4 regions of the Serratia sp. ID 25-353 genome follow, and region 4 is predicted to be linked to each of the others. Evidence: predicted binding sites of a transcription regulator. Region 4 holds the regulator's gene; each other region holds the start of a gene.

Region 1 (7,221 bases), 1.3 Mb from region 4:
CGGAGGATTTGCCGCGTATGTTCGAGCTGTTTCCGCGTCTCAAGGAGCGGCGCAACCAGCGGGCGATGACCCTGTCCGGCGGTGAGCAGCAGATGCTGGCGATCGCCCGCGCGCTGATGAGCCGGCCGAAGCTGCTGCTGTTGGACGAACCGAGCCTGGGGCTGGCGCCGATCGTGGTGCGGCAGATCTTCGGCGTGCTGCGCGAACTGACCCGCAGCGGCATGACGCTGTTTCTGGTGGAGCAGAACGCCAACCACGCGCTGAAGCTGTCCGATCGCGGCTATGTGATGGTCAACGGCCAGATCCGCCTCACCGGCAGCGGACCGGAGCTGTTGAACGATCCGGCGGTGAGAAAGGCCTATCTGGGCGGTGGCTGAGCGCCGCCCTTTGGGCAGGGAGGCCCGCGTTCATCCCTCGGCGGCGCTTCGATCTTGATCATCGTAGCGTGAGCGGGCCGCCCTGAAGGCATCGGCGGAGGCGATAATCCACGACCAGAGTGGCAGCATGTTGAGCAGCATCTCTTCCCCCGCGTCGGTGATGGTGTAAACCACGCGGGGCAGCTTTTCCTGATAATCGCAGCGCGATATCAACCCGTCACGCTCGAGATGGCGCAGCGTCCGCGTCAGCATTCTCTGCGTCACGCCCGCTAATTGGCGGCCTATCTCGCCGTGGCGCAGCGGCCCGTGGGTGCCCAGGATATGCAATACCCCCAGCGACCAACGGTTGCCCGCATGTGCGAGGATCTCACGCTTCAACCCTTCATCGTCGTTGCTCAATTCTTCACAGAACGCCTGCGAAAATTGCAGCAGCGCTTCCCGATCGTTCGTCATATTCCTCTCCGGTATCACGCGTGTACCTAATTGAACCCGTTTTTGTCAGCTGTCAGGATGGCGCAGTGTTAAGACAGGAGGCAAGAATGAAATCCACAAATCCATCCATCAATACCGTGCTGATACTCGGCGCCGGTGAACTGGGGCTGCCGGTATTGCGCGCGATGAGCCGGCAGGCCCGGTTACACCACGCTTTAAACATCAGCGTGCTGCTGCGGCCGGAGGCCGCCCGCGCCGTCACCGGCCCGCATCGCGCGCGGCGGGATGCGCTGGCGCGGCTCAGCATCGCCGTGGTGGAAGGCGACCTGCAGCAAAACAGCGTGGATGAGCTGAGCGCGCTGCTGCGTGGCTTTGACGCGGTGATCAACTGCAGCGGCTTTGTCGGCGGGGCGGGCACGCAGATAAAGATCACCCAGGCCGTTTTGCAGGCGGGTGTGGCGCGCTACTTCCCGTGGCAGTTCGGCGTGGACTACGATGTTGTCGGCAAAGGCAGCGGGCAACAGGTGTGGGATGAACAGCTCGAGGTGCGCCACCTGCTGCGTGCGCAGAAGGCGACGGCGTGGGTGATTGTTTCCACGGGCATTTTCACCAGCTACCTGTTTGACTCGGGTTTTGGCGTGGTGGACGCGGCCACCAAAACGGTGCGCGCGCTGGGCGACTGGCGCTACGCGGTGACGCTGACCACCCCCGAGGACATTGGCCGGCTGACGGCCGCGATTTTTTTCCATCGGCCCGCGTTTCGCAACCAGGTGGTCTATATCGCCGGGGACACGCTGACCTACCGCGAGCTTGCCGATGTCATGCAGGCGCACTGGGCCGTTGAGGTCAACAGAGTCCTGTTGGACAACGAGCGGCTGCAGGAGGAGGTGCGGAACCATCCGCGTGACGTCGGCGCCAAATACCGGCTGGCTTTCGCCCGGCCCGACGGCGTGGCCTGGGATAAGGCGAAAACCTTCAATGCGCGCCAGGGCATAGCCACCACCACCGCCGAGCAGTGGCTGGCGCAGCAATGCCCGACCTCTCAGGACGGTTAGTCGCCTGAGCGCCGGACTCAGAAATGGCGCTGCATCCAGCGCACGTTCAGCCGCACCAGGGCGACGATGGCGCTGGAGAGCAGCCGCAGCCCGGCGGGCATGTCGCGGCGGCGGATGTCCAGCAGCAGCACGGTGCGCACCTGCGCGCTGTCGTTCCACACCTCGTGTTCGAAGGTATCGTCCCACAGCATGAACTCCCCCTCGTGCAGCCGGTATTCGCGGCCGTCCACTTTCAGCACCGCCGCCGGCACCCCGTCGGCGCGTTTAGGCATGTCCAACACCAGATAGCCGCGCAGAATGCCGCGGAACGGCCCGCGGTGGGGCGGCACCTGTTTGCCGGGCGCCAGGAAGGAGAGCGAGGCGGACAGCACGTCCGGCGACGAGGCGATCAGCGCCGCCAGCGTAGGGCAGCGCGCCAGGTTGCGGGCGATCGGCTGGCCGTAGGCCTTCATGATGAACATGCGCCAGTCGCGCGCGTCGTTGGCGGAGATCGATTCCTGCTGGATCATGATCTCGTGAAAACGGGGAATATTGTGCAGATCGTGGGCGACGGTCAGCGCCTCTTCGCGGATCTGCCGCCATTGGGCGGTGAAACGCTCGGCGTCGGGGAACAGCGCGGCGCTGTCGAGCACCGGCTTGCCCTGAATGCGGCGATCGTAAACATTGCGCAATGCGAGCACGGACCAATCATAAATCGCGGACATAATGACCTCGCCTCAGAAAACGCCAAATGGACACTGCGCGCGGTTCTTCGGCGCGGCGCGTCGTCTGCGGCGGCCGGGGGGGAAGAGCGGCAGGAAAAATTGGTACGCTTCAAGAGATTAGCACAGCATTTGTGCAACCGTGTGTCTGCGAATGTGTCGAAATGCGGCGAAAAAAACCACACAATTAAAGTGTGACGCGTATCGCATTTAGCGGGCCGGTTGGTTAAAATATCGCGACTTGCCCGCACCTGTCCGGATTTTGTTTACCATGGAACACGCTGCCGTTTCGCGCTCAACCGCCTGGTTGCGCGTGGTTATCCTCGCCGTCTCGGCCTTTATCTTCAACACCACCGAATTTATTCCGGTTGGTCTGCTGAGCGACATTGCTGCCAGCTTCTCGATGCAAACCGAACAGGTCGGCCTGATCATCACCATCTACGCCTGGATCGTCGCCGCCGCCTCATTGGCGTGCATGCTGCTGACCAGCAAAATCGAGCGCCGCAAGCTGCTGATCGGCGTGTTCATGCTGTTTATCGCCAGCCACGTGCTGACCGCCGTGGCCTGGAACTTCACCACGCTGGTCATTTCGCGCGCCGGCGTGGCGCTGGCGCACTCGGTGTTCTGGTCGATCACCGCCTCGCTGGCGATCCGCGTGGCGCCGCCGGGCAAGAAAGCCCAGGCGCTGAGCCTGCTGGCGGGCGGCACCGCGCTGGCGATGGTGCTCGGGCTGCCGCTCGGGCGGGTGGTGGGGCAACTGCTCGGCTGGCGCATGACCTTTATCGGCATCGCGGTGTGCGCCACCCTGGCGCTGGTGTTGCTGTGGCGCCTGCTGCCGGTGCTGAAAAGCGAGCACTCCGGTTCGCTGGCCAGCGTGCCGCTGCTGTTCAAACGCCCGGCGCTGCTGGCGCTGTATATGCTGACCGTCATCGTGGTGACGGCGCACTTCACCGCTTATAGCTACATCGAGCCGTTTATCCAGACCGTGGCCGGGCTGTCGGAGAACTTCACCACGCTGATGCTGCTGCTGTTCGGCGCCGCCGGCATCGTCGGCAGCCTGCTGTTCAGCCGTTACAGCGAGCGTTTTCCTTCCGGCTTCTTTATCGGCGCCATCGCGCTGCTGACGTTGAGCCTGCTGCTGCTGCTGCCGGCCGCCGGCAGCGAAAGCCACCTGACGGTGCTGTGCATCTTCTGGGGCATGGCGATCATGGCCATCGGCCTGTCGATGCAGGCCAAAGTGCTGAGCCTGGCGCCGGACGCCACCGACGTGGCGATGGCGATCTTCTCCGGCCTGTACAACTTCGGCATCGGCAGCGGCGCGCTGCTGGGCAACCAGGTGAGCCTGCATCTGGGCATGGGCAACATCGGTTTCGTCGCCGCGCCGCTGGCGCTGATCGCCCTCGGTTGGTGCCTGCTGAGCGTCTACCGCAGCGAACGGCTGCAGCAGCACCCCAGCCGTTAAGCCGCCGATTCGGGATGCCGCTGCGGCATCCCGCGTTGCATTTTCCTGCTATAAAACAGGCTGCTGCAGCGTTTTATGCTTAACTTTTTTTCATAGTCTGCTAATTAAAAATTTAACTCCGACGCCGCTTCGCTAGCATAGAAAGTCATCAAAAATGTTAATGCGAGGTTAACGGTGAGTGACTCTGTAGCGGCGTCGCCGATCCATGCGCGGGATTTGGCGGCCAGAATCGACGCCTTGCCCGCGTCGGCCGGTCTGTGGCGCTTTATCATTCTGCTGTCGCTGGGCGGCTTTTTCGAACTCTACGATCTGTTCCAGACCGGCTATATCAGCACCGGCCTTATCGCCGACGGCATTTTCCACACCGGCGCACAGGGCGTCTTCGGCGTGTCGGACCAGGCGGCCTTCGCCTCCGCCACCTTTCTTGGCCTGTTCGGCGGCGCCAGCCTGCTGAGCCCGTACGCCGATCGCTTCGGCCGCCGCGCCACCTTCATGTTCGCCCTGATCTGGTATGGCGTCTTCTCGCTGCTGCTGGCGTTTCAACAGCAGGCGGAATGGGTGATCTTTCTGCGCTTTCTGGTGGGCGTCGGGCTCGGCATTGAGCTGGTGACCATCGATACTTACCTGACGGAGTGGGTGCCCGCGCATCTGCGCACCCGGGCTTTCGCCTTCGCGTTCTTCGTGCAGTTCCTGTCGGTGCCGGCGGTGGCGCTGATGTCCTGGTGGTTGGTGCCGCAGACGATTTGGGGCCTGAGCGGTTGGCGCTACGTGGTGATCGCCGGCGCGCTGGCCTCGCTGGTGATCTGGCTGGTGCGCAAGGGGCTACCGGAGTCGCCGCGCTGGCTGGTGCAGCAGCGGCGCTATGCGCAGGCCCGGCAGGTGATGCGGGATATGGAGCGGCGCTGCGGCGTGGCGGCCGCGGACTTCCCGTCGCGCCCGGTGGATGATGCCGAGGGGGCGCCGCCGCGCGGCCGCTTTCGCGATATCTGGGCGCCGCAGTACCGCGATCGCACGCTGATGCTGGTGGTGATGAACTTCTTTCAGGCCATCGGCTTCTTCGGCTTCGGCAACTGGCTGCCGGCGCTGCTGTCGGGCAAGGGCGCTTCGGTCACCCACAGCCTGCTGTACGCTTTCTTCATCACGCTGGCCTACCCGCTGGGCTCGCTGCTGTGCAGCTTCTACGCCGACAAGATGGAGAACAAGTGGCAGATCGTGTTGTCTTGCCTGGTGACGGTGATCTTCGGTTCGCTGTTCGCGCTGCAGAACAACCCGCTGTGGCTGATCCTGTGCGGCTTCTTCATCACCTGGTCCAACGCCTGGCTGACCTACAGCTACCACTCGTATCAATCCGAGATTTTCCCGACCCACATCCGCGCCCGCGCCGTCGGTTTCTGCTACTCCTTCAGCCGGCTGTCGACGGTGTTCAGCAGCATCATCATCGGCATTATCTTGCAGTACGGCGGCTCGCTGGGGGTGATCGCGTTTATCGTCGCCAGCATGCTGATCGTGATGCTGGTGATTGGGCTGTTCGGCCCGAAAACGCGCGGCATCGATCTGGAAAACATCTGACGTTTAACGCCGGCGGCGACGCCGGCCTCTTCAGCAAAAAAACTCGCGATCATGCGAAAATTATTCCGTTATCACTGCCTTTGCGCCTGCCGTACTGTTACCCGGTACAAAATCCAATTCAATACCGAGCGGGGAACACGTCATGAGCATCCTCACCGCGCCCGATGGCGCGCGCATTTTCTATAAGGATTGGGGCCGCGGCCAGCCGATCCTGTTCTCCCACGGTTGGCCGCTGTCCGCCGACGCCTGGGACAACCAGCTGCTGTTTTTCGGCCAGAGCGGATTCCGGGTGATCGCCCACGATCGCCGCGGCCACGGCCGTTCGGATCAGACCTGGCACGGCAACGATATCAACCAATACGCCGACGATCTGGCTCTGCTGATTGAAACGCTGGATCTGCGCGATCTGATCCTGGTCGGCCATGCCATCGGCGGCGGCGAAGTGGCGCGCTACATCGGCCGCCACGGCAGCGATCGGGTGGCGAAGGTGGTGCTGGTGGGCGCCGTGCCGCCGCTGATGCTGCAAACGCCGGCTAACCCGGAAGGCGCACCCATGGCGGCCTTCGACGGCATTCGCAGCGGCGTGGCGGGCAACCGCTCGCAGTTCTTCAAAGATCTGGCGGTGCCGTTCTACGGCTTCCACTGCGACGAGGTGGAGAGCAATGCGGGGCTGATCGACCACTTCTGGCTGATGGCCATGCAGGGTGGCGTGAAAGGGCAGTACGACGGCGTGAGCGCGTTCTCCGAAGTGGATTACACCGCCGATCTGCTGGCGATCGACAGACCGACGCTGCTGGTGCACGGCGACGCCGATCAGATCGTGCCGATCGGCGCCTCGGCGCTGAAAGCCGCTAAGCTTATGCAACAGGCGGAGCTGAACGTTTACGCCGGCGGCGCTCACGGCTTGGCGCAGGTCGATCCCGATCGCTTCAACGCCGATCTGCTGGCCTTTATCCAGAATTCGCCGTTTTAAGGGGGCGCGATGAACCTGACTGCTATCGCCGCCCGCTGCGCGCAGCGGCTGCATGCGTCCGCGGTGCGCTGGCTGCATGCACCCGCGGTGCGCTGGCTGCTGCTGCTCGCGATTTGCGCCGCCTACATCCAGGGCGGGTTGGTCAAGGCGCTGAACGTCGAAGGCGCGGTTGCCGAGATGACCCACTTCGGTTTGCAGCCGGCGGCGCTGTTCGCCGCGCTGGTGACGCTGCTGGAACTGGCGGCGTCGGCGCTGATCCTGAGCGGCTTTTATCGCTGGCTCGGCGCGTTGGCGCTGGCCGGTTTTACCCTGATGGCGACGCTGATGGCCAATCCGTTCTGGCAGTTCGACGGGGCGGAACGCGGCCAGATGATGAATGGATTTTTTGAACACCTTGGGCTGGCCGGCGCGCTGTTGCTGGTGGCATTTAACGATTTGAAGGAGCGAACGGATGGCTGAACAGACGGAAAACAAGGCGGCGGCGGGCGGCTTCGCGCCGCTGAAAATCCCATTATTTGCGGTGCTGTGGGGCGCCACGGTGCTCGGCAACGTCGGTAGCTTTATGCGCGACGTCGCCAGCTCGTGGCTGATCACCGATCTGTCGAGCAACCCCTCGGCGGTGGCGCTGATGCAGACCGCCGCCACGCTGCCG
Region 2 (7,221 bases), 2.1 Mb from region 4:
GTCTATTATGCACCCGCGAATTTTATATTCCGGGTGCAATTTGTGTTTATCCCGCACTGAGCAAAAAAATAATTATTAATAGAGCCCCCTTTCACTTCGGAGTGTTGATGAAAAGATATACTGTTTTGGATAGTTTTAGGGGAATATGTGCGCTTTGTGTGGCTTTACATCATCTGAATGTCACTGGCAGCATTACTGAATGGGCTATATTTAGAAATTCCACCTATATGGTTGAATTCTTCTTTATCCTTAGCGGTTTTGTATTAACTCACAGTTATTTTAGCCGAGACTTCAACAAAATCACTCTGGCTAATTTCGTCATCAGCCGCAGTTTTAGACTTTTCCCACTTCATATTATTATGCTGCTCGTATTCCTGCTTTTCGAGTTTGGGAAACTCGCTGCTCAAAATTATGGATTTTACTTTAATAAGCCGGCATTTACGGAACTGAGTGCACCAACGGAATTCATTCCTAATCTGTTGCTGCTGCAATCCTGGATTCCTTCCGCCGAGAGTCTCTCCTTTAACTACCCTTCATGGAGCATCAGTGTAGAGTATTACCTTTATCTTGTTTTTGGTGGCGTCCTCTTCTTCAGCAATGACAGGAAAAGTATCGCAATCGCGCTATTCGCACTGCTGTCAGTATGGGGTTTTTACTCTTTGCTGAGTCATAATCTATTGCTTAAAGATGATGCATTCCGCGGTATCTCTTGTTTCTTTTTTGGCTCGCTCATTTACTTTATTCACTCAAGAATAGCCAATATAAATATCAACAAGTATGTGGCGTCTCTACTGGAAATGGCCATTATCCTTGCCTGTTTCTTCTGTATGACTTTACCTATCGAAAACAAGGGTGTTACCGTCAGTATACTGTATGGCTTAGCTATTATTATTTTCTCTGGTGAATTCGGTATCTTCTCGTCATTGTTAAAATCGACGTTCTTCCAAAACTTGGGTAAACATTCATTTTCCATTTATATGACCCATGCAGCAATAATTTTCCTGATGGTCAGTGGCGCGATGATACTATCAAAACTATTGGGCGTTGAACTAAGCTACTCTCAAACTAATCCGTACGGAAATCCAATAAGATATATAAACCTAGGCAATGCTACGATTAACAACATCCTTGTTTTTTGTTTTCTTGCCGTCATTCTATTCGTATCGAAGCTGTCATACGATAGCATTGAAAAAAGATCCATAAGATATGGAAAGAAATGCCAAATAAATCACACAGTGCAAAATGATACTAACCAGCAGTCTACTCAGTAATTTTCACTGAATTGAAACAGAATATTAGATATTCATGCGCAGAGCTTTGCAATGAAAATAATGCGAACGTATCTTCCAAATAGATTTTTACTGCTTTTTTTATTTATCTCTTTCTTTTCGGGTGTCGTGAGTCTGGCATCCGTAGTATTGAATATGGCCATATTGAAGCTTTGGAAAGAAGCCTTCATGGCCTTAATGTTGGTTGTTGCCATTTGCTACTCAGGTGGCCGAATCAGTGCAAAATCAATCATACCGACAATAATACTTTTAGCTATTCTCATCTTTGCGATTCTCACTATCGCGACAAATTTCAACAGTAAAAATTTTATTGTTTTTTATCAGTTGAAGTTTGATGTACTGCCAATGCTTTTTTTAATCGCAGTATTGATCATTTTATCTAAACAATCGCTGCAGGATCTCGAAGCCCTCTGCATGAGCGTTGCCAAGATGATGTTTTTCTTGGGCGGGCTCAATGCCGTTGCGATTATTCTTCAGCAACTTTTCCCAGATTCCTTCATGGGGCTACTTGGCTTAAGCGCCGGTGAATGGGGAAGTGACAGCGGCGTTCGATTAAACTCGACCGAAGGCAATATCCGGGCCATCGGGTTCCAGCTTGCTTTCACCATGTCCGGTGTGCTCATGTTTTTCTGCTTGGTTGTGTCATTCGAAGCACGGAAGCTATTCGCAGGTAAACGCTGGCCATTGTTCTTCTCGCCGTTATTTATCGTTGCCATCATCTGCACAACATATAAGACAGCCATTTTGGCTGCATTGGTGTATTTGCTGACTAAAGTGATTGAGTTTCTATTCAGAAGAACGTCGGGCATTATCGTGTTCTGCATGGGGCTCGTCATATTCTCAATGTTCTGTTACTCAACGCATAGCTATGATGTCTATGAAATTGTTAGAAAATATAATGAAAATGCGGCGTACAACTCAATTTACCTGCGCGTCTGGGAACATTTAAAGATCCTCTCAGACCTGGACTCAACGGGAAAAATTCTTTTCGGTGCAGGCTTGGGTCTGAATGGTACCTTCGGTCTCGATAAGTCACTCTATGGAATACAAGCAATACCTATTGATAGCGCCTATATCTATATGGTCAGCAACTATGGATTTGTTGGCTTCTTCACTTATCTTGCTCTGATGGTCTACTTGCAATTCAAGTTGTACAAGATCAAGCATTTTGACATTTTCGGCGCCAGATATTTTGTGTTCTTTACGCTCACTATCGAACTGTTCTATAACCTTGGACTCGGAAACTTCCCGAACAACATTCTGCTGATACTGTTCGTCGCCATTCCATTTGTGCTTCATAGGAAGTCTTTGGACGAGCAACGCGCGCTTAATTCTGCAGGTGTGGAACACCAACCCTATTGAGATCGCCTTTATCTTTATATTGTTACAAACCAGCAACACTCTGCTCATGAACAATGCATGCAGAGGGTTGCTGGTTTGCTCTCCTCTTACCCCCCCTCCTTGCTGCACTCCTCCCTGTCATGATTTTTTGTGAGCTATAGCACACTGCCCAACTTAATTGTATGATGAATGCATCAGTTAAACGGGAAAAGACAATGGCCAACGTGCTCACACTGTGCTGGAAATACCTGAGAGCCCTGCTCCTCATCTATCTTTGTCTGTTCGTCGGCAACGCGCTGGCGGCGCTGCTGCCGTTCGCCATTCCCGGCAGCATCCTCGGCATGCTGCTGCTGTTCGCCCTGCTCTCTACCCAAATTATGCCGGCCAAATGGGTCAAACCCGGCTGCCATTTGCTGATCCGCTACATGGTGCTGCTGTTCGTGCCGATCGGCGTCGGGGTGATGAAATACTATGACCAGATCGTCGCGCATCTGGGCCCACTGGTTATTTCTTGCCTCATCAGCACGCTGATGGTGCTGGTGGTGGTCGGCTATACCTCACACTATTTTCACCGCGAGCGTCGCATCGTCGGTAAGCCCGACGACACGGAGGGTAACCCATGATCCATGAAATCTGGTGGTCGCTGCCGCTAACGCTGGCGGTCTATTTCGCCGCGCGCTGGCTGGCGCGTAAGCTGAACATGCCACTGCTCAACCCGCTGCTGGTGTCCATGGCGGTGATCATCCCGCTGCTGCTACTCACCGGCATCTCCTATGAGCGCTACTTTCAGGGCAGCAAAATCCTCAACGATCTGCTGCAGCCGGCGGTCGTCGCGCTGGCCTTCCCGCTGTATGAACAGCTGCACCAGATCCGCGCGCGCTGGAAGTCGATTATCGCGGTGTGCTTCATCGGCAGCCTGACCGCCATGATCAGCGGCGGCGCCATCGCCCTGTGGCTGGGCGCCACGCCGGAAATCGCCGCCTCTATCCTGCCGAAATCGGTCACTACGCCGATCGCCATGGCCGTCGCGGACTCGCTCGGCGGCATTCCGGCGATCAGCGCGGTCTGTGTCATTTTCGTCGGTATCCTCGGCGCCGTGCTCGGCCATACGCTGTTCAACCTGTTGAAAATCACCACCCACTCGGCGCGCGGCCTGGCGATGGGCACCGCATCCCACGCGCTGGGCACCGCACGCTGCGCGGAGATGGACTACCAGGAAGGCGCTTTCGGCTCGCTGGCGCTGGTGATCTGCGGCATTATCACCTCGCTGCTGGCGCCGTTCCTGTTCCCGGTGCTGCTGCATCTGTTCGGTTGAATACGTTGAAACTTGCGATACATCTCGCATTTATGTATCTCATTGCATTAATTTCATCGATTAAGAGACATTAATCACACTTTAATGTCTCTGGCCTGCCTAGAATGTTATCCCGTTAACCTGTAGAGAGACTTTCTATGCATCCGCGTTTTCACACCGCGTTCAGCGCACTGCCCGCGACACTGCAATCCGCCCTGCAGCCCTATCTGGACGCGCCTGACTTTCCGGCGATGTTCACGGCCGAGCAAGCGGCGGCGATCCGCACAGGCTGCGGACTGGACGATGATGCGCTGGCATTCGCGCTGCTGCCGCTGGCGGCGGCCTGCTCGTTAACCCCAATATCGCACTTCCACGTCGGTGCCATCGCACGCGGGCAAAGTGGCAACCTCTATTTCGGTGCCAATATGGAATTCAGCGGCGCACCGCTGCAGCAAACCGTGCATGCGGAACAGTGCGCGGTTACCCATGCCTGGCTGCGCGGTGAACCGGCACTGGCTTCGGTCACCGTCAACTACACGCCGTGCGGCCATTGCCGTCAGTTTATGAATGAGCTGAACAGCGGCGGCGATCTGCAGATCCGTCTGCCGGGCCGCGCGCCGGCCACGCTGGCGGACTATCTGCCGGACGCCTTCGGCCCGAAAGATCTGGATATCGCTTCGCTGCTGATGGACAAGGTCGATCACGGCCACCGGCTGGCGCTGGACGATGCGTTGACGCAGGCGGCGCTGGCGGCGGCCAATCAGAGCCACGCACCGTACAGCAACGCCCACAGCGGCGTGGCGCTGGAAACGCAGGACGGTAACCTCTACGCCGGCCGCTATGCAGAAAACGCCGCCTTCAACCCGAGCCTGCCGCCGTTGCAGGCCGCGCTGATCCTGCTGAACCTCTCCGGCGGCGATTGTCTGAACATCCGCCGCGCCGTGCTGGTCGAACCGCAAGAGGCGATCCTCAGCCAGTGGGACGCCACCCGCGCCACGCTGGCGGCACTGGGCTGCCAAAACGTCAGCCGCGCCGCGTTCTAAGCGCACCACGGCGGAGCCATCCGGTTCCGCCGCTAACAGCCCCGCCCGCCAAATACAATGCCCCAACGCCGCCAGAGAGACTTTCTTTAGTTAAAAAATCATTTGATTGTCGATAATTACGCCAACCTGGTTCATCATCTGGCAACAAATGCTGTACATCTTCTCTTTATCTCTTAGGATCGTCGGCAATAAAGTTATCTGATACGTGAAGAGTAAAACTGATGGAACTAGAATACGAAAGCAAACGCCCGCTCTACATCCCTTACGCCGGCCCGATTCTGCTGGAATTTCCGCTGCTGAACAAAGGCAGCGCTTTCACCGAGGAAGAACGTAGCCACTTCAACCTGCACGGCCTGCTGCCGGAAGCGGTGGAAACCATCGAAGAACAGGTGGAACGCGCCTACCGTCAGTATCAGGATTTCAAGAACGATAACGACAAGCACATCTACCTGCGCAACATCCAGGACACCAACGAAACCCTGTTCTACCGCCTGCTGGACTCGCACCTGAGCGAGATGATGCCGATCATCTACACCCCGACCGTCGGCGAGGCCTGTGAGCACTTCTCCGATATCTACCGCCGCGCGCGCGGGCTGTTCATCTCCTACCCGAACCGCGATCGCATCGATGACATGCTGCAAAATGCCACCAAGCAGAACGTCAAGGTGATCGTGGTCACCGACGGCGAGCGCATTCTCGGTCTGGGCGACCAGGGTATCGGCGGCATGGGTATCCCCATCGGCAAACTGTCGCTGTACACCGCCTGCGGCGGCATCAGCCCGGCCTACACGCTGCCGGTGGTGCTGGACGTCGGCACCAACAACCCGCAGCGCCTCAACGATCCGCTGTACATGGGCTGGCGCCATCCGCGCATCTCCGGCGAGGAGTACCACGCCTTCGTCGAAGAGTTTATTCAGGCGGTCAAACGCCGCTGGCCGAACGTGCTGCTGCAGTTCGAAGACTTCGCGCAGAACAACGCCACCCCGCTGTTGAATCGCTACCGCGATGAGATCTGCTGCTTCAACGATGACATTCAGGGCACTGCCGCAGTGACCCTCGGCAGCCTGATCGCCGCCAGCCGCGCCGCCGGCAGCCAGCTGCGCGATCAGACCGTCACCTTCCTCGGTGCCGGTTCCGCCGGCTGCGGCATCGCCGAGCAGATCATCGCGCAGATGAAGTCCGAAGGCTTGAGCGAAGACGAAGCGCGCGCCCGCGTGTTCATGGTCGACCGCTTCGGCCTGCTGACCGACAAACTGCCGAACCTGCTCGATTTCCAGAGCAAGCTGGTGCAGAAGAGCGACAACCTGGCCGGTTGGGAAACCGCCAGCGACGCCATTTCGCTGCTGGACGTGGTGCGCAATGCCAAGCCGACCATTCTGATCGGCGTGTCCGGCCAGCCGGGGCTGTTTACCGAAGAGCTGATCCGCGAAATGCATAAGCACTGCGAGCGCCCTATCGTGATGCCGCTGTCCAACCCGACCTCGCGCGTGGAAGCCCGTCCGGAAGACATCATCAACTGGACCGACGGCGCCGCCCTGGTAGCGACCGGCAGCCCGTTCGCACCGGTGAGCTATAAAGAGCAGCTGTACCCGATCGCCCAGTGCAACAACTCCTACATCTTCCCCGGGATTGGTCTCGGCGTGCTGGCCTCCGGCGCCACCCGCGTCACCGACGCCATGCTGATGGCTGCCAGCCGCGCGCTGGCGGACTGTTCGCCGCTGGCCACCGACGGCCACGGCGCACTGCTGCCGAATATCGACGATATTCAGGGCGTGTCGAAGTGCATCGCCATGGAAGTGGGTAAAGCGGCGCAGCTGCAGGGTGTGGCGATCGTCACCTCCGAAGACGCGCTGTCGAAAGCCATCGAGCACAACTTCTGGCGGCCGCAGTACCGCAGCTACAAGCGCACTTCGTTCTGATTGGCGCGCTGAAATGACCCAGCCCGGCTCCGCCGGGCTTTTTTGTGCGGCAAAACCGCCTAAAAATGCGGCGTTGCGCGTGCTTCAGGCGGTTCGCGTCTTGCGTCGATCGGTCAGGTAAAGTAGCCTTGATCCATCTTTTTCAGCCCGGCGCGCGTAAGGCAACAACATGTGGAAACGCCTGATCATCAGCCTGTTCATCATCATTGCGGTGTTGATGGGTTCGGCTATTGCGCTGGATCGCTGGATCAGCTGGAAAACCGCGCCTTACGTCTACGACGAACTGCAGGAATTGCCGCACCGCCAGGTCGGCGTGGTGCTCGGCACCGCCAAGT
Region 3 (7,221 bases), 2.3 Mb from region 4:
ACTGGATACGCACCGCCAACGAGCGCTTCGTGCTCGACCCCGGTCTGCCCGACGTGCGCAACTGGATCACCAGCGTGGTGACTGAAATTGTCAAAAATTATGAGGTCGACGGCATTCAGTTTGACGATTATTTCTATTACGAAACGCCGCAATCGCCGCTGGATGATGAACGAACGTTTCGCGCATACGGAAAAGGATTTGCCGACAAAGCCGCCTGGCGCAGGGACAACACGCTGCAATTGATAAAACAGGTTTCAGCCACCATCCGAGCGTTGAAGCCCGCGGTTGCGTTTGGCGTCAGCCCGACGGGCGTCTGGCGAAACAAGGCGGACGATCCTGCCGGCTCGGCGACGCGGGCAGGGGCCCCATCGTACGATACGGCCTATGCCGATACGCGCCAGTGGGTCAAACTGGGGCTGCTCGATTATATCGCGCCGCAGCTGTATTGGCCTTTTGATCGTGAAATTGTCCGCTACGACGTGCTGGCCAACTGGTGGGCCGAGGTGGTGAAGGGCACATCAGTCCGGCTCTATGCCGGGGTGGCGCTGTATAAAGTGGGCACGCCTGCGGCCAGCGAGCCGGCCTGGACCGTCGATGGCGGCGTCCCCGAGCTGAAGAGGCAGCTGGATCTTAACGAGAGCCTGCCGGGGATGGGGGGAACCATCCTGTTCCGGCAGCGTTATCTGACTGAGCCGCAAACGGACAAGGCGGTGGAGTACCTGCGCACCCGCTGGAAAACCGGCCAATAATCACAGGCACTGACATGACGAGCCGCGGCAAACCACCGCGGCTTTTTCTTTTCAGAGGCGGGCCGCTTCCGGCAGGCGTTTCAGGTAATGCACCACCAGCAGCGCCAGCAGCAGCATCAGACTGATGAACGCCGCCACGCCATTCCAGCCGAAGCTGTGCCAGAACACGCCGCCGAGGGTGCCGGCCACGCTGGATCCGACGTAATAACAAAACAGATACAGCGACGACGCCTGGCCTTTGGCGCGGCGCGCGCGACGGCCGATCCAGCTGCTGGCCACCGAGTGAGCGGCGAAGAAACCGGCGGTGAACAGCATCATGCCGATAAAGATCGCCGGCACCTGCGGCAGCGCGGTAATCAGAATCCCGATCAGCATAATCACGATCGAGGCCAGTAGCACCGGGCCGCGCCCGAAGCGCGAGGTGAGCGCGCCGGCCTTGGGCGAGCTGTAGGAGCCGGTGAGGTATACCACCGACAGCAGGCCGACAATCGCCTGGCTCAGGTGGTAAGGATCCGCCAGCAGGCGATAGCCGATGTAGTTGAACAGGGTGACGAAGCTGCCCATCAGCAGGAAACCTTCCGCGAACAGCAGCGGCAGGCCCTTATCGTGCCAATGCAGCTTGAAGTTGATCAGCAAGGTGCGCGGGCGCAGCGAACTGGCGCGAAAATGCTGCGAAGCGGGCAGGATGCGCCAGAACATGCAGGCGGCGGCAAGGGCGAACAGGCCGATGACTCCGAGCGATACGCGCCAGGAGAAGAAGTCGGTCAACACCCCGGTCACCAGGCGGCCGCTCATGCCGCCGATCGAGTTGCCGCTGATGTACAGCCCCATCGAGAAGGCGACGAAGCTGGGGTGGATCTCTTCGCTGAGGTAGGTCATGCCGACCGCCGCCACGCCGCTCAGCGACAGGCCGATCAGCGCGCGCATCAGCAAAATGCCGTGCCAGCTGGTCATAAAGGCGCAGATCAGCGTGCAGACCGCCGCCAGCAGCAGCGCCACTACCATCACCGACTTGCGGCCAATGGCGTCGGACAGCGGCCCGGTGAACATCAGGCCGATCGCCAGCAGGCCGGTGGAGACCGAAAGCGACAGGCTGCTTTCCGCCGGCGAGACGCCAAAATCTTGCGACAGCACCGGCAGGATCGGCTGCACGCAGTAGAGCAGCGCGAAGGTCGCCAGCCCGGCGGAAAACAGCGCCAGCGTCACGCGCATAAACTGCGGCGTGCCGCGTTCGATATAGGGGAGTTTGTTGTTGAGGGTGGAGCGTTTTACTTTTGGCGCAGCGGCCGCGTCATCGTTGGCGGCCAGCGTCGACGGCATCGCGGCCGTAGAACGCACAGGGGTTGTCACAGCGTTTCCTTACCGAACTTCGGGGAGATAAACAGACATTTTACAGATAACAAAATGATAGGGAGCGGCGAATTTTTTGTCTAATATATTAATAATTCAAATTAAGACGTTTTAAATATGAATATCGAATTGAGACACCTGCGTTACTTTATCGCCGTGGCGGAAGAGCTGCATTTTGGCCGCGCCGCCGAACGGTTGCGGATCTCCCAGCCGCCGCTCAGCCAGCAAATCCAGGCGCTGGAAGAGATGGTTGGCGCGCGGCTGCTGGCGCGTAACAACCGCAACGTCAGTTTGACCCAGGCCGGGGAGATGTTCCTCAAAGAAGCCTACCAGGTGCTCGATCAGGTCGGGCGCGCGGCGGAAAAGGCAGCGCGTCTGGATCGCGGTGAGTTGGGGGAAATGACCATCGGCTTTACCTCTTCCGCGCCCTTTATCGGCGTGGTGTCGCGCAGCCTGCGCGCCTTTCGTCAGCACTCCCCGCAGGTGCATATCAAAATGCGCGAAATCAACACCAAACAGCAGATCGAGCCGTTGCTGAACGGTGAGTTGGATCTGGGGGTGATGCGCAACACGCGGCTGCCGGAGGCGCTCCACTTTCAGCTTCTGCTGCGTGAACCGCTGGTGGCGGTGGTGCCGGAAGGGCATCTGCTGGCGGAAACGCCCGGCGGCGCGCTGCGGTTTCAACACCTGGCACAGGAGCCGTTCGTGTTCTTCTCGCGTGAAGTGGGCACCGCGCTGTACGACGAAATTCTGCTGCTGCTCGGCAAGGCCGGCATTACCCCGTATATCACCCAGGAAGTGGGGGAAGCGATGACCATCATCGGGCTGGTTTCCGCCGGGTTGGGGGTGTCGATTTTGCCGGCTTCTTTCGCCCGGGTGCGGGTGGACGGCGTGCGCTATTTGCCGCTGGCGGAGCCGGACGCCACCACCGAAGTGTGGCTGGTGCATCACCGCCGCCGGCCGCTGACCGCCGCCGCGCAGGCGCTGATGGCGTTGATGCTGAAATGACGTTGAGCTTGGGCAAATAAAAATCAATTCACGCTGAAATCGCGAGGAATTTGTGCAGCAAATCACATAACGAATCAAATAGTTGACGCTGTATGACAAAAGCCCCACCATAACCCCTAGTCTTTATTTAGAAGCGCGAAAAATAGTAGGAGCAGGTTTGTGATTGCGGTTGGGCAGCCTGGGCATATCGATCAAATCAAGCAGACCAATGCGGGGGCGGTTTATCGGCTAATCGATCAACTGGGCCCGATTTCGCGCATCGAACTGTCAAAACGCGCGCAGCTGGCGCCCGCCAGCATCACCAAGATCGTGCGCGAACTGCTGGAAGCCCATCTGGTCAAGGAAACCGAGTACCAGGAAATCGGCAGCCGGGGCCGCCCGGCGGTGGGGCTGGTGCTGGACACCGAGGCCTGGCACTACCTGTCCGCCCGCATCAGCCGCGGCAGCATCACGCTGGCGCTGCGCGATCTCAGCAGCAAACTGGTAGTGGAGGAGCTGCTGCCGCTGGCGGCCGAACACCCTGAACCGCTGCTGAAACGCATCCTGACCGAAGTCGATCAGTTCTTTATCCGTCACCAAAGCAAGTTGGAGCGGCTGACGGCGATCGCCATCACGCTGCCGGGCATGATCGACGTGCAGTCCGGCGTGGTGCACCGCATGCCGTTTTACGACGTGCTGGAGATGCCGCTTGGCCCGGCATTGGAAACCCGCACCGGCCTGCCGGTTTACCTGCAGCACGACATCAGCGCCTGGACCATGGCTGAAGCGCTGTACGGCGCCTCGCGCGGCAGCCAGAACGTCATTCAGGTGGTGATCGACCACAACGTCGGCGCCGGGGTGATCACCGGCGGCCATGTGCTGCACGCCGGGAGCCACAGCGTGGTGGAAATCGGCCACACCCAGGTCGATCCTTACGGTAAACGCTGCTATTGCGGCAACCACGGCTGTCTCGAAACCGTGGCCAGCATCGAAAACATGCTGGAGATCGCCCAGCAGCGACTGAGCGGCTCGATGAGCTCCAGCCTGCACGGCGCGCCGCTGACCGTTGAATCGCTGTGCGATGCCGCGCTGGCAGGCGATCAGCTGGCGCGGGACATCATTCTCGGCGTCGGCCACAGCGTGGGGCGCATTCTGGCTATCATGGTCAACCTGTTCAATCCGGAGAAGATCCTGGTCGGCTCGCCGCTCAACCGTGCGGCGGAGATCCTGCATCCGGCCATCGCCTCCTGCATTCGCCAGCAGGCGCTGCCGGCCTACAGCGAGCAGGTCAAGGTCGAATCCACGCAGTTCTTCAATCAGGGCACCATGCCCGGTGCGGCGCTGGTGAAAGAGGCGCTGTACAACGGTTCATTGCTGGTGCAGCTGCTGCAAGGCTAACATCAGAACTTCTTATTAATCCTGCAAAAGATTGAGCTACCTCAAGCCCCTACGTGGCAGCATCCCCTAGAATTTTTCCGAAAGACTTCTTCGCCGCCGATGCGGCGACATATTGTTAACGGGGCATTCTGGGGCATTTTATTCATGTTGAAGCGTTTATTTGTGACAGGCACGGATACCGACGTCGGTAAAACCGTGGTTTCCCGCGGGTTGATGCAGGCGCTGGCTGCCGAGGGCCGTTCGGTGGCCGGCTACAAGCCGATCGCCGCACGCTGCCAGGAAACCAGCGAGGGCATCCGCAATAAAGACGCTTTGGTGTTGCAGGCATCTTCAACCCTGCCGCTGTCCTACGAGGAGATCAATCCCATCACCTGCCTGGATGAGGTGTTTCACGCGCATGCGACCGAGGACATCAACTATGGCGTGATGAGCAGCGGTCTGCGGGATCTGTCCGCCAAAGCCGACACGGTGGTGGTGGAAGGCAGCGGCGGTTGGCGGGTGCTGATGAACGATCTGCGGCCTTACGCTGAGTGGGTGGTGCAGGAACAGCTGCCGGTGGTGCTGGTGGTGGGCATCAAGCTGGGCTGCGTCAGCCACGCGCTGCTGACCGCACAGTCGATCATCAACGACGGCCTGCCGCTGTTGGGCTGGGTGGCCAACCGCATCAACCCGGGGTTGGCGCACTATGCTGAAACCATCGCGGCGCTGCAGCAGCGCATTCCCGCGCCGCTGCTGGGTGAAATTCCGTACCTGCCGCGCGCGGAGCAGCGCGAACTGGCGCACTACCTCGATATTTCCACGCTGCTGTAAGCCCGCTCAGGCGCACAGCGTCGCCAACAATCGGGCGACGATCAGCAGGCCCAGCCCATACACCGTGTGGGTGAGCAGGCTGAGGAGCCGCGCTCTTCGCGGGTGGGCGGTTTTCGCCGCCGCCACGCCAAAGCCCAGCGCGGGCTGCATCACCAGAAACGGCGCCGCCAGGCTCAGCCAGCCGCTCAACAGCGCGATGAACGGCTCCGGCGCCGCATACCACCCGATGCCCGCCAAACCGATCGGGATAAAGGCAAACGCGATGCCGATGGCGTAATGCAATATCCAGCCGATTTCTCTCTCTCCCCGGCGCGGCGGCGCCGTAACGATGGTGGCGTGAAACCAGCGGCCGTCGAACATGCCGAGAAACCAACGGCCCACCAGCGCATAATCGAGAGAAGGGATGCCGAAGCGCCGCTTCAGCAGCAGCGCCCACAGATCCATGCAGAGGGTGGCGCCGGCGCCGGTTAACAGGATGTGCACTAACAGATCGGGGGTCATAGGGGTGTCCTTGGCTCAGTGACGTGATAATGTGCGCACAGTGTGCAACTTAAAGTCGGCTTCAAGTCAATGGCAAAAGAACTGGATATTGGCACGGTGGCGCGCCTGAGCGGGATCGCGCCTTCCGCGCTGCGGCATTACGAGACGAAAGGGCTGATCGCGTCGATAGGCCGCCACGGTTTGCGTCGCCAATACGCCGCCGGCGTGCTTGACCAACTGCGGCTGATCGCGCTGGCGCGCCTGGCCGGTTTTACGCTGGACGAGATGAGCGCCTTGTTTGACGAACGGGGCAAGATAGCGCTCGATCGCGGGCTGCTGGCGGCGCGGGCGGATGAGCTGGATCGCCATATCCAGCGCCTGATGCAGGTACGCGACGGGCTGCGCCACATGGTCGATTGCCCTGAACCCGAGCACCTGCAGTGCCCGCAGTTCAGGAAAATCCTGCAGCAGGGCGAGTTCTAAGCCTCGCGTTTGGGCGGCGGCGCCGAGTGATACACCGACACTGGCCGCAGGCCGCGCGACACGGTGGTGGCGATCACGCACGAGAGCAGAATGCCGGGCAGCAGCGCGTATTCGCCGGTCATTTCAAACACCATCAACGCCGCCATGATCGGCGCATGGGTGGTGGCGGCCAGCAGGGTCGCCATGCCGGTCAGCGCCAGCAGCAGCGGCACCGCCGTATCCATGCCCGGCCACAGGCCAAACAGCTGACCGATGATCGAACCGAGCGCGGCGCCGACGAACAGCGTCGGGGTGAAGACCCCGCCCGGCGCGCCCGACCCGCTGCTGGCGAGGATCGCCAACAGTTTGCACACCAGGATAGCCCCCAGCAACAGCACCCCCGGCGGCGCGATCAGCAGCGCCTGCACCACGCTGTAACCATTGCCCCATACCTGCGGGAACAGCAGCGAAAGCAGCCCGACGATCAGGCCGCCCAGCGCCAGCTGCAACGGCGGCTTCAACCGCAGCGAGCGGAAGGCGTGGCCGGTGGCGGTCATCAGCCATAAAAACAGCGGCCCGCCGGCGCCGGCCACCACGCCGACCAGCGCCATCAGCAGGTATTGCGTCGGCAAGGGGGCCGCGAGCGGCGTCACCAGATAGAGCGGCGCCTGGCCGCCGTTGAGCAGGTTGGTCATCAGCAGGGCGCTGACCGCGGCGATCACCACCGGGCCGAGCGAGGCCAGCATCAGGGTGCCGAACAGGATCTCGGCGATAAACAGGCTGCCCGCCAGCGGCGCATGATAGGCGCTGGCCATCCCGGCGGCGGCGGCGCAGGCCACCCACAGTTTCCATTCTTTCTCGTGCGTAAAGCGCTGGGCAAACAGCGAGCCTACCAGCGCCGCCAGCAGGATCATCGCGCCTTCGCGGCCGATGGCGCTGCCGCTCGACACCACCAGCAGCGACGCCAGGCACTTCACCAGGCTGG
Region 4 (7,221 bases):
CCCAGTACGGCAATATCTCTGCCGCGTCGATCGGCGCTATCCAGCGAGGGTTGCTGACGCTGGAAGAGCAGGGCGCGAATCAGTTCTTCGGCGAGCCGATGCTGGACATCAACGATCTGATGAAAACCGACGCCAACGGTCACGGCGTGATCAACCTGCTGGCGGCGGATAAGCTTATCAATCAGCCGAAGCTGTATTCGGTGTTCCTGCTGTGGCTGCTGGCCGAGCTGTTTGAGCACCTGCCGGAAGTGGGCGACCCTGAACAGCCGAAGCTGGTGTTCTTCTTCGATGAGGCGCACCTGCTGTTCAACGATGCGCCGGCGGCGCTGTTGACCAAGATCGAACAGGTGGTGCGCCTGATCCGCTCCAAAGGCGTCGGCATTTACTTCGTCACCCAGAACCCGCTGGACATCCCGGACAGCGTACTTGGCCAGTTGGGCAACCGCGTGCAGCATGCGCTGCGCGCCTTTACCCCGCGCGATCAGAAGGCGGTGAAGACGGCGGCGCAAACCCTGCGCGCCAATCCGGCCTTCGATGCCGAAACGGCGATCACCGAGCTGGGCGTGGGCGAAGCGCTGGTGTCATTCCTCGACGAGAAGGGCCGGCCGAACGTGGTGGAGCGGGCGATGGTGATCGCGCCGGAATCCAAAATGGGCATGCTCGGTGCGGAAGGGCTGAACAGCGCAATCAACAAGTCGCCGCTGTATGGCCGCTATGAGGATATGATCGACCGCGAGTCCGCCTACGAGAAGCTGTCGTCGGGGGGCTTTGCCACCCTCGGCACCCCGCAGCAGGGGCAGCAACCGCAGGCGCAACAGCAACAACAGCAGGCGGGCGGCGGCCTGATGGACGGCTTGAACGAGTTGTTGTTCGGTTCCACTGGCCCGCGCGGCGGCAAGCGCGACGGCATCGTCCAGACCGCCGCCAAGAGCATGGCGCGCGATCTCGGCCGCCAGATCCTGCGCGGCGTGCTGGGTTCGATCACCGGCGGCCGTAAAAAGTAAGCGGAAATTATCGTCGGCAGCGGCGGGTTAAATCAGTACACTGTGGCGGCATTTTTCTCTGTCGGACCTAACATGCTGCTGCTGATCGATAACTACGACTCCTTTACCTATAACCTTTACCAGTACTTCTGCGAATTGGGCGCCGAGGTGCTGGTGAAGCGCAACGATGAGCTGCAGCTGGCCGATATCGAGCGGCTGGCGCCGCAGCATCTGGTGATTTCCCCTGGCCCCTGCACCCCGAATGAAGCGGGCATCTCACTGGCCGCCATTCGTCATTTCGCCGGCAAGCTGCCGATCCTCGGCGTTTGCCTGGGGCACCAGGCGCTGGGGCAGGCGTTCGGCGCCGAGGTGGTGCGCGCCCGCGCGGTGATGCACGGCAAAACCTCGGCGATTCGTCACCTGGGCGTCGGCGTGTTTCGCGGCCTGAGCGATCCGCTGACCGTGACCCGCTATCACTCGCTGGTGCTGAAAGCCGATACGCTGCCGGGCTGCTTTGAAGTGACCGCCTGGAGCGAACGCGACGGCGTGCGCGACGAGATCATGGGCATCCGCCACCGCACTTTGGCGTTGGAAGGTGTGCAGTTCCATCCGGAAAGCGTGCTCAGCGAGCAGGGCCATCAACTGCTGGATAATTTCCTCAAGCGTTAACTCCGGTGCGTTTTTTTCGCCCGTCAGGCGTTTTGCATTTGCGCTTGATTGGTTTTTTATGCATATTTTGTGATTATGTTTTCAATCTGATATTACGATAGCGCTGAAAAACTTTCAGGGTGGAGCCGAAAATGACTGAAAAATCCGCAGTGAGCCGCAGCACCTTTGACCAGGTGATCCTGCCTGTTTATGCACCCGCCCAGTTTGTGCCGGTGCGCGGCAAAGGCAGCCGGGTCTGGGATCAGCAGGGAAAAGAGTACATCGATTTTTCCGGCGGCATCGCGGTGACGGCGCTGGGACACTGCCACCCGGCGCTGGTCGAGGCGCTCAAACGCCAGGGCGAGACTTTGTGGCATACCAGCAACGTCTTCACCAATGAACCGGCGCTGCGCCTGGCAAGCAAACTGATCGACGCCACCTTTGCCGACCGGGTGTTCTTCGCCAACTCCGGCGCAGAGGCCAACGAGGCGGCGTTCAAACTGGCGCGCCATTACGCCATCACCCGCCACAGTCCGTACAAAACCAAAATCATCGCCTTCTATAACGCGTTCCACGGCCGCACGCTGTTCACCGTGTCGGTGGGCGGGCAGGCCAAATACTCCGACGGGTTCGGGCCGAAGCCGGCCGACATCGTGCACGTGCCGTTCAACGATTTGGCGGCGGTGAAGGCGGTGATGGACGATCACACCTGCGCGGTGGTGATGGAGCCGATTCAGGGTGAGGGCGGTATTACGCCGGTCGACGCCGGCTTCCTCAACGGCGTGCGCGAGCTTTGCGATCAACATCAGGCGCTGCTGGTGTTCGACGAAGTGCAAAGCGGCATGGGGCGCAGCGGCAAACTGTTCGCCTATATGCATTATGGCGTGACGCCGGACATTCTCACCACCGCCAAGGCGCTGGGCTGCGGTTTCCCGGTCAGCGCCATGCTGACAACCGAAGAAATTGCGTCGGTGATGCAGGTGGGCACCCACGGCACCACCTACGGCGGCAACCCGCTGGCCTGCGCGGTGGCGGAGGCGGCGCTGGACGTGATCAATACGCCGGAGGTGCTGAGCGGCATCGAGCAGCGTCATGCGCTGTATGTGCAGGCTTTGCAGCATATCGGTGATAAATACGGTATTTTCACCGCGATTCGCGGCATGGGGTTACTGATTGGCGCCGAGCTGACGCCGCATTATCACGGCAGAGCGCGCGACTTCCTCACCGCCGCCGCCGCGCGTGGGTTGATGATCCTCAACGCCGGGCCGAACGTGATCCGTTTCGCGCCGTCGCTGGTGGTGGAGCTGCAGGATATCGAGGCCGGCATGGCGCTGTTCGAGCTGGCGGTGCAGGATGTGATCAACGCCTGAAGCCCGCGCGGCATATAACGGGGCGCGGCATGCCGCGCCCTTATTGATCGCGCAGTTTGCGCTTGAGCCAAATGCCGTGGTGCGGGCGCTGGCGCCAGGCCAGCGACGAAATGGTGTGCATCACGCTCAGGTGCGACAAAATGCGCCGCAGGTGGCGCTCCATCTCGGTGACGGGCATGTCCGGATGCAGATCCGGCGGCTGCATGATGCCGCTGTTGCCGCTGCTCGGGCCGTCGTATTCCAACCGCTGCTGGCAGCTTTGCAGCGCGATTTCACAGGTTTGCAGATACGCTTCCGCCAGTTTCGGCGTCAGCATGTAGTGCTCGCGCGCCAGAATGGTCATGGCGTTCAGGTGTTCGACGATGAACTGGCTGTGAGTGACCCACAGCCGCATGTCCGCCAGATAGTTTGACGCGAACCCCGGCTCCTGCATCGCCTGATTGAGCGAGGTGAACAGCGCGTTGTGCGCCTGGTTAACCTGCATGCGAGTATAGGCCAACGCGGTGGCGTCCGGTTCCGGTTGCTTCAGCATCAGCCGCAGCGCGGCTTGATCGTTCTCCAGCGCCTGATGGGCATTCTTGCGCAGCAGCCCGCTTTGCCACTGCGGCCACAGCCAAATGGTGCCGCCGAACGCCAGCACGCAGCCGATCAGCGTATCGATCAGGCGCGGCACCAGAAAATGCGAGCCGTTCAGCGCCAGCAGCTGCAGGGTGTAAACCGCCGTGACCGTAAAGCCAATCACCGACAGCCCGTAGTTCTTGCGCGAAACCAGGTAGGCCAGCAGCGTGATCACCAACATGATGCTCAGCGTTTCGCCTTCCGGCAACTGCAGCTGCAGCAGCCCGGCCGCCAGCAATAGCCCGGCAATCGTGCCCAGCGCACGGTGCTGAATGCGCACCCGGGTGGCGTTATACCCGTTTTGGCTTACCAGCATGATGGTGAGCAGGATCCAGTAAGGCTTCGGCAGGTTGAACACCGCGCCCAGACTGCTGCCGATCGCCAGCGTCACGCCCAGCCGTGCGGCGTTGCGCAGGGCGGTGGATTTGAACGACAGGTAGCTGGCCAGCGCCGGCCAAAACGGCAGGCGGTGTTGGCCGGGCATCAGATCGCGGCGGTACAACGGATGCTGGGTACGCAGCAGGCGGGCGATGCGGCTGAAGTGGTAATAACAAAACTGGCCGACCGGGTTATCGGGATGCTGCGCCGCCATTTTTTCCAGCGCCGCCAGCTCGTGGGTCATGGAGAAGCGCTTCGAATGTTGATGGTAGAGAATATCGTGCGCCACCACGCGCAGCCGGCCGGCGATCACCTGAGCATTGCGGCGAATGATCGCTTCGGCCTGGCTCTGCTCCACCAGCTTTTGCACCTCTTCCGGCAGATGCAGGCTGACGGTGATGTGCTCCTGCAGATCCATCGCCACCTGAAAGGCGCGCTGCAGGCGCTTTTGCTCGAGGTTGTTGGCGTGCGGCAGGAAATTAAGCTGTTGGTACAAAAGGCTGATCAGATCCATCACCTTTTGCTGGCGCACCAGCAGCGGCGGCAGCGCGGTTTGCGGATCAATATGCTGGGTCAGCAGCGAGTATTTGGCTTCGAAATAGTCCGCCAGTTCCAGGTAGAGCTGGCTGAGCGTCTCGCGCATCGGCTGCTCTTTCCACAGCTTGAACCAGAACCAAGTGAATAAGCCGTACCAGGCGGTGCCGATGGCGTACAGCAGCGGCGCCTGCCAGAGAGGCACCGTACCGGCCGTGCTGAGGGCGAAGATGGCGGCCACCAGCGCCGCCGGCAACAGCCGGGCGTGCAGCGGGCTGATTTCACCGGTGACGCCGAGCAGCAGTGCCAGGCCCAGCATCAGCGCCGGCAGCGGCACGTGCCACAACATGGCCTGTTGCAGCAGCACGCTGCTGAAGGCGAACAGCGAACCGCCGACGATCAGACGTTTAAAGAAGCGCTTATGCGGTGTGTCCAGACCGGCGATATTGCAGCAGGCGGGCACCAGAGAGAACATCAGGCCGAGCTGTAGCTGGCCTATCAGCAGGCCGAACAGCACCGGCAGGCACAACACCAGCGTTTGTCGCAGTGCGTAGTTGATTTCCGGGTGGTAGATCAGGCGGCGCCACATGGCAGAAAGCAGACAAAAAAACGGCGCAGATTGCGCCGTTTCTTCAGGGATTAACGGGTGCCGTAGACGACAATGGTTTTGCCGTGGGCGGAAATCAGGTTTTGATCTTCCAGCATTTTCAGAATACGGCCAACGGTTTCACGCGAGCAGCCGACGATCTGGCCGATCTCCTGACGGGTGATCTTGATCTGCATGCCGTCCGGGTGAGTCATGGCGTCGGGTTGCTTCGCCAGATTCAGCAGGGTTTGCGCGATGCGGCCGGTCACGTCCAGGAAGGCGAGGTTGCCCACTTTTTCGGAAGTGACCTGCAGGCGGCTTGCCATTTGGGCGGACAGACGCATCAGGATGTCCGGGTTCACCTGGATCAGCTGACGGAATTTCTTGTAGGAAATTTCGGCCACTTCACAGGCGGTTTTCGCGCGAACCCAGGCGCTGCGCTCCTGGCCTTCTTCGAACAATCCGAGCTCGCCGATGAAATCCCCCTGGTTGAGGTAGGACAGGATCATCTCTTTACCTTCTTCATCCTTGATCAGCACCGCGACGGAGCCTTTCACGATGTAGTAAAGCGTTTCGGCCTTTTCACCTTGGTGAATCAGCGTACTCTTCGATGGATATTTGTGGATATGGCAATGAGACAGGAACCATTCGAGAGTAGGGTCTGTTTGCGGTTTGCCGAGAACCATTCGCTGTTATCCTCTGTTGTTATCGCTGCCTTGTGTCACAGGGGTCAGAGTTCCCTGTAAAACCCGCCTGTAGCCGCAGTCATGAGCGAGGGCTACCGGCAAGTTTTGAGGCGTGTCATAAAAATACGCTGTCGCTCTAGCATATTAACTTGCCGTAAGCGCTGCAAGCTACATTCTGTTAACATACCGGTAAAGGAGCCTTTCTCTGGGCGTTTCCCTGAAATTCAGTGTCCCGGAAAGATTTATTGCGGCTCTGTTTGTAGCACAGAGTAAGGCGGGTGTCTCGTGTTGTCTCGCTTCAGCATGATTAGCATCAGGTTACGTTGCCTGTTTCTATGCGAAAGCGTACCCTGATTTTAAGAAATTAACCGGAGTGACCAGAATGCAGGCAAGAGTTAAATGGGTGGAAGGGTTAACGTTTTTGGGTGAATCGGCCTCCGGCCACCAGGTGCTGATGGATGGCAACGCCGGCGATAAAGCGCCCAGCCCGATGGAGATGGTGCTGATGTCGGTGGGCGGCTGCAGCGCGATCGACGTGGTGTCCATCCTGCAAAAAGGGCGCAACGACGTGCGCGACTGTGAGGTGAAGCTGACCTCCGAGCGCCGTGAAGAAGCCCCGCGGTTGTTCACCCATATCAACCTGCATTTCATCGTTACCGGCCAGGACCTGACCGACAAGATCGTCGAGCGTGCGGTGAACCTGTCGGCGGAGAAATACTGCTCGGTGGCGTTGATGCTTAACAAGGCCGCCACGGTGACCCACAGTTTCGAGATCCGCCACCCGGCGTAATCGAGACGGAGCGCGGCCCGGCGCCGCGCTCAACGCGTTTATTCGATCTTCTTGCCTTCCAGCAGCCGCTGCACCAGCGGCGCCATGATCAGTTCCATCGCCAGCCCCATCTTGCCACCCGGCACCACTAACGTATTGATGTGCGAGATAAACGAGCCCTGCAGCATCGCCAGCAAATAGGGGAAGTCAATTTGATCCAGCCCGCGAAAGTGGATCACGACGAAGCTTTCGTCCAGTGAGGGAATCGCCTTGGCGGCGAACGGGTTGGAGGTGTCCACCGTCGGCACGCGCTGGAAGTTGATGTGGGTGCGCGAGAACTGCGGCGTGATGTAGTTGATGTAATCTTCCATCGAACGCACCACCGAGTCCATCACCGCTTCGCGAGAGTGACCGCGCTCGCCGGTATCGCGGATCAGTTTCTGGATCCACTCCAGGTTGACGATCGGTACCACGCCGACCAGCAGATCGACGTGGTTTGCCACGTCGTGGTGCTCGGTGACCACGCCGCCGTGCAACCCCTCGTAAAACAGCACGTCGGTCGGCGCCGGCAGCGGTTCCCACGGGGTGAAGGTACCCGGCACCTGATTGTAGGGCACCGCTTCGTCGTAGGTGTGCAGATACTTGCGCG

Evidence for each region. Region 4 encodes CRP, which controls carbon source genes, mostly activating them, when cyclic AMP is high. Its sites were predicted from a motif close to ATGTGANNNNNNTCACAT; they were not measured.
Region 1: a site for CRP is predicted at 2,758-2,775, ahead of ACYF6X_RS04260 (sugar transporter). Genes of this name have one in related genera too.
Region 2: a site for CRP is predicted at 2,779-2,796, ahead of ACYF6X_RS12720 (CidA/LrgA family protein). Genes of this name have one in related genera too.
Region 3: a site for CRP is predicted at 3,158-3,175, ahead of mlc (sugar metabolism global transcriptional regulator Mlc). Genes of this name have one in related genera too.

What each region holds. Positions count from the first base shown of each region.
Region 1 is NZ_CM139236.1:899,749-906,969, forward strand. Features, by position in the region: gene ACYF6X_RS04240 (ABC transporter ATP-binding protein) at 1-377, shown strand, start outside; gene ACYF6X_RS04245 (winged helix-turn-helix transcriptional regulator) at 408-830, opposite strand; gene ACYF6X_RS04250 (aromatic alcohol reductase) at 917-1,864, shown strand; gene ACYF6X_RS04255 (aspartyl/asparaginyl beta-hydroxylase domain-containing protein) at 1,882-2,568, opposite strand; gene ACYF6X_RS04260 (sugar transporter) at 2,837-4,027, shown strand; gene ACYF6X_RS04265 (MFS transporter) at 4,202-5,596, shown strand; gene ACYF6X_RS04270 (alpha/beta fold hydrolase) at 5,739-6,569, shown strand; gene ACYF6X_RS04275 (DoxX family protein) at 6,579-7,028, shown strand; gene ACYF6X_RS04280 (MFS transporter) at 7,021-7,221, shown strand, end outside.
Region 2 is NZ_CM139236.1:2,640,210-2,647,430, forward strand. Features, by position in the region: gene ACYF6X_RS12710 (acyltransferase family protein) at 108-1,271, shown strand; gene ACYF6X_RS12715 (hypothetical protein) at 1,332-2,651, shown strand; gene ACYF6X_RS12720 (CidA/LrgA family protein) at 2,846-3,253, shown strand; gene ACYF6X_RS12725 (CidB/LrgB family autolysis modulator) at 3,250-3,945, shown strand; gene cdd (cytidine deaminase) at 4,083-4,967, shown strand; gene ACYF6X_RS12735 (NAD-dependent malic enzyme) at 5,189-6,886, shown strand; gene sanA (outer membrane permeability protein SanA) at 7,056-7,221, shown strand, end outside.
Region 3 is NZ_CM139236.1:1,880,360-1,887,580, reverse strand. Features, by position in the region: gene ACYF6X_RS08970 (glycoside hydrolase family 10 protein) at 1-749, shown strand, start outside; gene ACYF6X_RS08965 (MFS transporter) at 801-2,069, opposite strand; gene ACYF6X_RS08960 (LysR substrate-binding domain-containing protein) at 2,217-3,107, shown strand; gene mlc (sugar metabolism global transcriptional regulator Mlc) at 3,267-4,484, shown strand; gene bioD (dethiobiotin synthase) at 4,629-5,294, shown strand; gene ACYF6X_RS08945 (DUF2938 family protein) at 5,301-5,795, opposite strand; gene ACYF6X_RS08940 (helix-turn-helix domain-containing protein) at 5,865-6,257, shown strand; gene clcB (voltage-gated ClC-type chloride channel ClcB) at 6,254-7,221, opposite strand, start outside.
Region 4 is NZ_CM139236.1:4,722,529-4,729,749, reverse strand. Features, by position in the region: gene ACYF6X_RS22735 (helicase HerA-like domain-containing protein) at 1-1,004, shown strand, start outside; gene ACYF6X_RS22730 (aminodeoxychorismate synthase component II) at 1,077-1,652, shown strand; gene argD (bifunctional acetylornithine/succinyldiaminopimelate transaminase) at 1,784-3,001, shown strand; gene ACYF6X_RS22720 (YccS/YhfK family putative transporter) at 3,042-5,120, opposite strand; gene crp (cAMP-activated global transcriptional regulator CRP) at 5,171-5,803, opposite strand; gene ACYF6X_RS22710 (OsmC family protein) at 6,186-6,593, shown strand; gene ACYF6X_RS22705 (phosphoribulokinase) at 6,632-7,221, opposite strand, start outside.